3 regions of the Enterobacter ludwigii genome follow, and region 1 is predicted to be linked to each of the others. Evidence: predicted binding sites of a transcription regulator. Region 1 holds the regulator's gene; each other region holds the start of a gene.
The links. Region 1 encodes PurR, which represses purine synthesis genes. Its sites were predicted from a motif close to CANGCAAACGTTTGCNTG; they were not measured.
Positions count from the first base shown of each region.

Region 2: a site for PurR is predicted at 1,639-1,656, ahead of gltS (sodium/glutamate symporter). Genes of this name have one in related genera too.
Region 3: a site for PurR is predicted at 1,127-1,144, ahead of purE (5-(carboxyamino)imidazole ribonucleotide mutase). Genes of this name have one in related genera too.

Region 1 is NZ_CP017279.1:1,211,245-1,214,354, forward strand. Features, by position in the region: gene punC (purine nucleoside transporter PunC) at 1-40, opposite strand, end outside; gene punR (DNA-binding transcriptional activator PunR) at 155-1,066, shown strand; gene purR (HTH-type transcriptional repressor PurR) at 1,083-2,108, opposite strand; gene cydH (cytochrome bd-I oxidase subunit CydH) at 2,406-2,495, shown strand; gene BH714_RS05810 (MFS transporter) at 2,659-3,110, shown strand, end outside.
Region 2 is NZ_CP017279.1:3,317,115-3,320,224, reverse strand. Features, by position in the region: gene recG (ATP-dependent DNA helicase RecG) at 1-277, shown strand, start outside; gene gltS (sodium/glutamate symporter) at 280-1,482, opposite strand; gene xanP (xanthine/proton symporter XanP) at 1,708-3,099, shown strand.
Region 3 is NZ_CP017279.1:254,222-257,331, reverse strand. Features, by position in the region: gene lpxH (UDP-2,3-diacylglucosamine diphosphatase) at 1-656, shown strand, start outside; gene BH714_RS01210 (YdgH/BhsA/McbA-like domain containing protein) at 793-1,002, shown strand; gene purE (5-(carboxyamino)imidazole ribonucleotide mutase) at 1,215-1,724, shown strand; gene purK (5-(carboxyamino)imidazole ribonucleotide synthase) at 1,721-2,788, shown strand; gene mnmH (tRNA 2-selenouridine(34) synthase MnmH) at 2,873-3,110, shown strand, end outside.

The DNA.
Region 1 (3,110 bases):
AACCACCGAGCCAGACTAAAAATCCTTTCCTGGGTTGCATTGTTTTTTCTCCTGAGGGAGGCAGGTCTATGTTTGCGCAGAGTGTAGGGAGTGCAAAGCAGGTTGTGAAACGCTAATATTTGGCGAGTGCATTCAAAATTTTTGCAGGCAGAAAATGTGGTCAGATTATTCTCTTGAAGTGGTCGATGCTGTTGCGCGCAACGGCAGCTTTAGCGGTGCAGCGCAGGAGTTGCACCGCGTCCCCTCAGCAATCAGCTATACGGTGCGTCAGCTTGAGGAATGGCTGGCTGTTCCGCTGTTTGAACGGCGTCACCGTGATGTGGAATTAACGCCCGCCGGGGCATGGTTTTTGAAAGAAGGGCGTTCTGTTATCAAAAAAATGCAGATCACCCGCGAACAGTGTCAGCAGATCGCTAACGGCTGGCGAGGACATCTTTCCATTGCCGTGGATAACATCGTAAAACCGGAACGTACCCGGCAAATGATTGTCGATTTCTATCGCCATTTCTCGGATGTCGAATTGCGGGTATCCCAGGAAGTGTTTAACGGCGTATGGGATGCGCTGGCAGATGGCAGGGCAGAGATGGCGATCGGTGCCACGCAGGCGATTCCGGTTGGAGGACGCTTTGCCTTTCGCGACATGGGCATGCTCAGCTGGAAATGTGTGGTGGCAAGCGATCATCCGCTGGCTGACCTGGACGGGCCGCTCAGCGACGAAACGCTCCGTAACTGGCCCTCGCTGGTGCTGGAAGATACCTCGCGTTCGTTGCCCAAACGCATTACCTGGCTGCTGGATAACCAGCGACGGGTGGTTGCGCCGGACTGGGAATCCTCAGCAACATGCCTCAGCGCAGGGCTGTGCGTTGCCATGGTCCCTGGCCATTTTGCGCGGCCCCGAATCGACACCGGTGAATGGGTTGAACTGACGCTGGAAAATCCTTTTCCGGATGCGGCCTGTTGCCTCACCTGGCAACAAAATGATGTGTCGCCCGCAATGGCCTGGCTGCTGGATTACCTGGGAGACAGTGAGACGCTTAACCGGGAATGGCTACGGGAGCCAGTATAACTGGCCCCGTAAAAGATTAACGACGATAGTCGCGGAACGGACCATCCGCAACGGAACGGCGTTCGATAAGACGCGGGTGAACTTCAATGGACTGAGACTCTTCACGCTTGTTGACGATCCTGTCCATCAGCATATTGAAGGCCGTTTCACCCAGCGAGTCTTTTGGCTGGTGGATGGTGGTCAGCGCCGGGGTAAAGAAGCGCGCGTTGCGCACGTTGTCATACCCGATCACGGAAATGTCCTGCGGCACGCGCAGACCCAGTTCATCGGCGGCACAGAGAGCTCCCATCGCCATAATGTCACCGCCACAGAAAACGGCTGTCGGGCGATGCGACTGTGAGACAATCTGCTGCATTGCGCGGTAACCGGATTCCGGTTCAAAGTCACCCTGCACGATCCAGTTTTCCGGCACGGTAATCAGCGCCTCTTCCATGGCTTTCATAAACCCGGCCAGACGTCCGGCACCGGTGTTGCGCTCCAGTGGACCCGGGATCACACCAATCTCACGGTGACCGCGTTCAATCAGATAACGGCCTGCCATATAGCCGCCTTCAAACGCGTTATCGATGACGGAGTCGGTGAAGTCTGCACGTGCTTCGCCCCAGTCCATGACCACCATAGGAATATGGCGGTACTCTTCCAGCATGGAAAGCACGGACTCCGGATACTCTGAACACATCACCAGCAGGCCATCCACACGCTTTTGCGCCATCATGGAGAGATAAGCGCGCTGTTTTTCAATGCTGTTCCACGCGTTGCCCAGAATCAGGGTATAGCCTTTCTGGAAGCAGTTTTTCTCGACCGCTTCAATGATCTCGGCAAAATAGGCCGCTTCACTGCTGGTTGCCAGCAAACCAATGGATTTGGTGTGATTAACTTTGAGGCTGCGCGCCACCGCACTCGGTGAATAGTGTAATTCTTTGATTGCCGCCCAGACGGCGTTGCGCGTCTCTTCCGCCACAAAGCGGGTTTTGTTAATTACATGTGATACGGTTGTAGTGGAAACGTTTGCGCGTTTTGCTACGTCTTTAATTGTTGCCATTAAATGTCACTCCAGACCATATCCTAAACTCCTGAAAAACTTGAAGGTAAACGTTTGCCTTCTCTCACCCTTATCACGCAATCTTGAATTGCGGCACGCCGGGAAAACGACACAGGACGTCAGGAGGGGGTCAATGGCCGGTACGCTAATAAATTTAGCGTGGAATTTTGTCCTATCTTGATGAAAAGGGGAAGAGCTAAAGTGGTTATCAGTTTAAATCCAGGAAGATTTTTGAACTAAACTGTGTAAAAATGAGCAGGCTCACTTTTCGTGGGGAGATTAAAAGGAGAAAAATTGATGAGCTACGATCTGAAGTTTTCGCTGGTGACCACCGTTATTGTACTGGCTCTGATTGTTGCGGCGGGTCTGACGGCTGCATTGCACTGATTTACACGGAGGGAGAGCTCTCTCCCTCTCAGTTTTCCTGATTGTTACGCCTGCGGCAAAAATCTTTTGCCAATTTGTTAACTTCTCATTTTTTGTGATTGATGTCATGCTTTCGGCTTCTTTGTTCTGTGTCACGACATGACACGGCATCCGGAGTTGACGCATGAAAATCAATTTTCCCCTGCTTGCCCTGGCGATTGGCGCTTTTGGGATTGGCACCACTGAATTCTCCCCGATGGGGTTACTGCCTGTTATCGCCCGGGGCGTGGATGTTTCTATCCCGGCGGCCGGGATGCTCATCAGCGCCTACGCCATTGGCGTGATGGTGGGGGCACCGCTCATGACGCTTCTGCTTTCACACCGCGCGCGCCGCAATGCGCTGATTTTCCTGATGGCGATATTTACGCTGGGCAACGTGCTCTCCGCGATTGCGCCGGATTACACCACCCTGATGTTGTCCCGCATTCTGACCAGTCTTAACCACGGCGCGTTCTTTGGGCTGGGATCGGTTGTGGCCGCAAGCGTGGTGCCAAAACACAAGCAGGCGAGTGCCGTGGCAACCATGTTTATGGGTCTGACGATTGCCAACATTGGCGGTGTACCTGCCGCAACCTG
Region 2 (3,110 bases), 2.1 Mb from region 1:
CTCGAAAACCGCACAGATGCGTTTGCAGGTGCTGCGCGACAGTAACGACGGTTTTGTGATTGCACAAAAAGACCTGGAGATCCGCGGCCCAGGCGAACTGCTGGGCACGCGTCAGACGGGTAACGCCGAATTCAAAGTGGCGGATTTACTGCGCGATCAGGACATGATCCCCGAAGTTCAGCGCCTCGCACGCCATATTCATGAGCGCTACCCCGAACAGGCGGCAGCGTTAATTGAGCGCTGGATGCCGGAAACCGAACGCTATTCCAACGCCTGATCTCAGGCAAACATCGGCAGCATCAGGTAAAGCTTGATCACCAGCGCGTTGACGATATCAATGAAGAACGCCCCGACCATCGGGACCACCAGAAACGCCATATGCGAAGGCCCAAAACGTTCGGTGATCGCCTGCATGTTGGCGATAGCCGTCGGCGTTGCCCCCAGACCAAACCCACAATGCCCCGCCGCCAGCACTGCTGCATCGTAGTTTTTGCCCATCATGCGCCAGGTCACAAACATGGCGTAGAACGCCATAAACAGCGCCTGAACGGCCAGAATAGCCACCATCGGCAGTGCCAGTGAGGCCAGCTCCCAGAGCTTGAGGCTCATCAGGGCCATCGCCAGGAACAGCGACAGGCAGACGTTGCCAAGCACCGATACGGCACGTTCAAATACGCGGTAGAAGCCCATCAGCGCCAGACCGTTACTCAGCAACACCCCGACAAACAGCACGCACACAAACGTCGGGAGCTCGAACGCTGAACCTGCCAGCCATTGCGCAACCACTTTGCCCACCGTCAGGCAAATGGCAATCATCGCGATAGTTTCAATCAACACCAGCGAAGTGATGGTGCGTCCGACGTCGGGTTTTTCAAAGGCAGTGGGCACCAGCTCATCGTCCGGTCTTCCGTCTGGCGTACCAGAGTGCTTCACCAGATACCGCGCCACCGGCCCGCCGATCAGGCCGCCCAGCACCAGACCGAAGGTGGCGCAGGCCATCGCCACTTCGGTGGCGTTTTCAAAGCCGTAGCGCTCAGTAAACAGCTTGCTCCACGCCGCCCCGGTACCGTGGCCACCAGAGAGGGTTATTGATCCGGCCAGCAGCCCCATCAGCGGATCCAGCCCCAGCAGCGTGGCCATCCCGATACCAATGGCGTTTTGCATCACTAGCAGTCCTACCACCACGATCAGAAATACGCCGAGCACTTTGCCACCCGTCCGCAGGCTCGCCAGGTTGGCATTCAGGCCAATGGTGGCAAAGAAGGCCAGCATCAGCGGATCTTTCAGGGACATATCAAAATCAATTTCCCAGCCCATGCTTTTCTTCAGCACCAGCAGGGCCAGCGCCACCAGCAGTCCGCCGGCAACAGGTTCAGGAATGGTGTATTTCTTCAGAAGGGAAACGCTGTGTACGAGCTTACGGCCAAGCAGTAAGACCAGCGTTGCGGCAACAAGGGTCGACAACGTATCGAGATGAATCATAAAAGGCTCCTGTTATGCGCGTGTTCCATACACACGCGGCGTTATCCTGGGCCGGCTTGCGCTCGTCATGAGCCGCCGGCGCAAAAAGTGTAATTTTTTTTCCCCATGGGTTGTAGAAAACCTGCTCACAGCGGCAGATTTTCTTGTTTTTTTTTGTTGGCAATCGTTTGCTTTTACCAGGTGGTCAGATAAAATGCCCGCTTTTCCACCGTGGGATTGCCGCCGATGTCCGTTAACACCCTTGAGTCTCCCGATGCGCAACCGATTGCGCAGAAGCAAAATAGCGAACTGATTTACCGCCTTGAAGACCGTCCGCCTCTTCCTCAGACGCTTTTTGCCGCCTGCCAACACCTGCTGGCTATGTTCGTTGCGGTGATCACCCCGGCGCTGCTGATCTGCCAGGCGCTTGGTTTACCGGCTCAGGATACACAGCACATCATCAGTATGTCCCTCTTTGCCTCCGGCGTGGCGTCCATTATTCAAATTAAAGCGTGGGGCCCGGTGGGGTCTGGATTGTTGTCGATCCAGGGCACCAGTTTTAACTTCGTCGCACCGCTGATCATGGGCGGTACAGCCCTCAAAACCGGCGGCGCGGATGTTCCGACCATGATGGCGGCGCTGTTTGGCACGCTGATGCTGGCCAGCTGCACCGAGATGGTGATCTCCCGGGTACTGCACCTGGCGCGCCGCGTGATCACGCCGCTGGTATCCGGCGTGGTGGTGATGATCATTGGCCTGTCGCTGATTCAGGTTGGCCTGACCTCCATCGGTGGCGGTTATGCGGCAATGAGCGACCACACTTTTGGTGCACCGAAAAACCTGCTGCTGGCCGGCGTGGTGCTGGCAATCATTATTCTGCTAAACCGTCAGCGTAACCCGTATCTGCGTGTGGCATCGCTGGTGATCGCCATGGCGGCCGGTTATCTGCTGGCCTGGGCGCTGGGTATGCTGCCGGAGAATACCCCGCAGACCAACAGTGCGCTGATCACCATTCCAACGCCGCTGTACTACGGCCTGGGCATTGACTGGGGTCTGCTGTTGCCGCTGATGCTGGTCTTTATGATCACCTCGCTGGAGACGATTGGCGATATCACCGCCACGTCTGATGTCTCCGAGCAGCCGGTCTCCGGCCCGCTGTATATGAAACGCCTGAAAGGCGGCGTGCTGGCGAACGGCCTGAACTCGTTTGTCTCTGCAGTCTTCAACACCTTCCCGAACTCCTGCTTCGGCCAGAACAACGGCGTGATCCAGCTGACTGGCGTTGCCAGCCGCTACGTCGGTTTTGTGGTGGCGCTGATGCTGATCGTCCTCGGCCTGTTCCCGGCGGTAAGCGGTTTTGTGCAGCATATACCTGAACCGGTGCTGGGCGGCGCAACGCTGGTGATGTTCGGGACCATCGCGGCTTCTGGTGTACGTATCGTCTCTCGCGAACCGCTGAACCGCCGCGCCATCATGATCATTGCCCTGTCGCTGGCCGTGGGTCTGGGTGTTTCACAGCAACCGCTGATCCTGCAGTTTGCCCCGGACTGGGTGAAAAACCTGCTCTCTTCCGGCATTGCGGCAGGCGGTATCACCGCGATTGTTCTGAACCTCGTTTTCCCGCCTGAGAAAAATTGATCGCCCTCACG
Region 3 (3,110 bases), 960 kb from region 1:
TGCGTTTTTTACGCGGTGAAGCGAAAAGTGCCGATGCACTTTACATTCTGGGTGACCTGTTTGAAGCCTGGATTGGCGACGACGATCCCAACCCGCTGCACCGTGAGATGGCGGCTGCCATTAACGCGCTGGTCGATTCCGGCGTCCCCTGCTTCTTTATCCACGGCAATCGTGATTTCCTGCTCGGCAAGCGCTACGCCCGCGAAAGCGGCATGACGCTGCTGCCGGAAGAGCAGGTACTCGACCTTTATGGCCGAAAGGTGTTAATCATGCACGGTGACACACTTTGCACTGACGACACCGGCTATCAGGCGTTTCGCGCTAAGGTTCATACCCCGTGGATCCAAAAACTATTCCTGGCTCTGCCGCTGTTTATCCGCAAGCGGATCGCAGCCAGAATGCGTGCAGACAGTAAGGCCGCCAACAGCGGAAAATCCATGGCCATTATGGACGTTAATCCCCAGGCGGTAGTCAGGGTCATGGAAAAACACCGCGTTCAGTGGTTGATCCACGGTCATACTCATCGTCCCGATGTGCATACCCTTACCGCCAACGGCGAAGCGGCCCACCGCGTCGTCCTGGGGGCCTGGCACAGCGAAGGTTCTATGGTCAGCGTCACGCCTGACGGTGTGGAACTGATCGCTTTCCCGTTTTAACCCGTCAAAAATCATTCTATTTTTTTGAACAATATCGGCAAATTGTTTCGATTTTAATCAGCCCATGGTCGGCCTATTATTTATCACATCAGGGCAACACGCCCTATCCCAGATAAAACATTTAAGGAATACGACCATGAAATCCATCAAAACTTTCGTTGCAGTTGCCGCACTCTCTCTGATCTCTTTCGGTTCTTTTGCTCAGAGCGTCAGCGCCACGGCCTCTACCCTTGACCGCGCAGAAGCGAAAATTGCCGCTCAGGCTGCTGAACAGGGCGCGTCTTACAAAATCACCAGCGCTCAGTTTAACAACCGCGTTCACATGACGGCAGAACTGACCAAATAAGACGTCTGCTGACCGTGCCGCCCGTCAAAAGCACATCAAAGCACATCGATGCCTGATAAAACAGACCGCCAGAACGCGGTCTGTCTTGTTATCTCCTGAGAGCCACAACGGCTCAGTTTTTAACCGCGCAACCGTTTTCCTTGCCCCTATTACATGCTATTCTCTGTGCCCTCGAAAGCAGTGTGTTTCGCACCACAGGAGTTTTAAGACGCATGTCTTCCCGCAATAATCCGGCGCGTGTCGCCATCGTGATGGGGTCCAAAAGCGACTGGGCTACCATGCAGTTCACCGCCGAAATCTTTGAAATCCTGAATGTTCCGCACCACGTTGAAGTGGTCTCCGCACACCGTACACCGGACAAACTGTTCAGCTTCGCCGAAAGCGCCGAAGAGAAGGGTTATGAGGTGATCATTGCCGGTGCGGGCGGCGCAGCACATCTGCCAGGCATGATTGCCGCCAAAACGCTGGTACCGGTTCTGGGTGTTCCGGTGCAAAGCGCTGCGTTAAGTGGTGTCGATAGCCTCTATTCCATCGTTCAGATGCCGCGTGGCATTCCGGTCGGCACGCTGGCCATTGGTAAAGCGGGCGCTGCCAACGCTGCCCTGCTCGCCGCGCAGATCCTGGCGACTCACGATAAAGCGTTACATCAGCGTCTGGCGGACTGGCGTAAAGCCCAGACCGACGAGGTGCTGGACAATCCGGACCCGCGGGGTGCGGCATGAAGCAGGTATGCGTCCTCGGTAATGGTCAGTTAGGCCGTATGCTGCGTCAGGCCGGTGAGCCGCTGGGTATTGCCGTGTGGCCCGTCGGGCTGGATGACGAACCGGAAGCCGTGCCGTTTCACCAGAGTGTGATCACCGCGGAGATTGAACGCTGGCCACAAACGGCCCTGACGCGCGAGCTGGCGCGTCACAATGCCTTCGTTAACCGCGACGTCTTTCCCATTATTGCTGACCGTCTAACGCAAAAGCAACTGTTCGATAAGCTCGGGCTGCCGACTGCGCCGTGGCAGCTGTTGTCCGATAAAAGCGAGTGGAAGGATGTTTTTGCAATGCTGGGCGAGCTGGCAATTGTGAAGCGTCGCGTCGGCGGGTACGACGGTCGTGGACAGTGGCGTCTGCGCGCCGATGACACTCACGAGCTGCCGGACGATTGCTACGGGGAGTGCATCGTTGAGCAGGGCATTAACTTCAGCGGTGAAGTCTCGCTGGTAGGTGCTCGCGGGCAGGACGGTCATACCGTTTTTTATCCGCTGACGCATAACCTGCATCAGGACGGGATCCTGCGAACCAGCGTTGCATTCCCGCAGGCCAGTGCTGAACAGCAGGCGCAGGCAGAAGAGATGCTCTCTGCCATCATGCACGAACTCGGTTACGTCGGCGTCATGGCGATGGAGTGTTTTGTCACGCCGTCCGGTCTGCTGATTAACGAACTGGCACCGCGCGTTCACAACAGCGGTCACTGGACCCAAAACGGGGCGTCCATCAGCCAGTTCGAGTTGCACCTGCGCGCCATCACTGACCTGCCGCTGCCGCAGCCGGTGGTGAACAGCCCGTCGGTGATGATCAACCTGATCGGTACCGATCTGAACTACGACTGGCTCAAGCTGCCGCTGGTGCATCTGCACTGGTATGACAAAGAGGTGCGTCCGGGTCGTAAGGTCGGTCACCTGAACCTGAACGATACCGACACCGATCGTCTGAGCGCCACGCTGGAAGCGATTATTCCTCTCCTGCCGCCGGAATACGCGAGCGGAATTATCTGGGCGCAATCAAAGCTTAAGTAATACTCCTCTGCCGGGGAGTTGACCTTCCCCCTCCCCGGCGTACAATCCCCGCCCATTGCAGCTTAGTTTTCTTCTGGAAAAACCATGAACGATGGAACGGACTATCGCGCGATCCTCGCATCCGATACCCCTTTAATCGACGTTCGCGCGCCGATCGAATTCGCCCAGGGCGCGATGCCTGCGGCAATCAACCTGCCTCTGATGAACGATGATGAACGCGCCGCCGTCGGCACCTGCTATAAACGCCAGGGGCCGGACGCTGCGCTTGCTCTCGGCCATAGCCTGGTCGCAGGCAGTACCCGTGAGATGCGCATTAACGCCT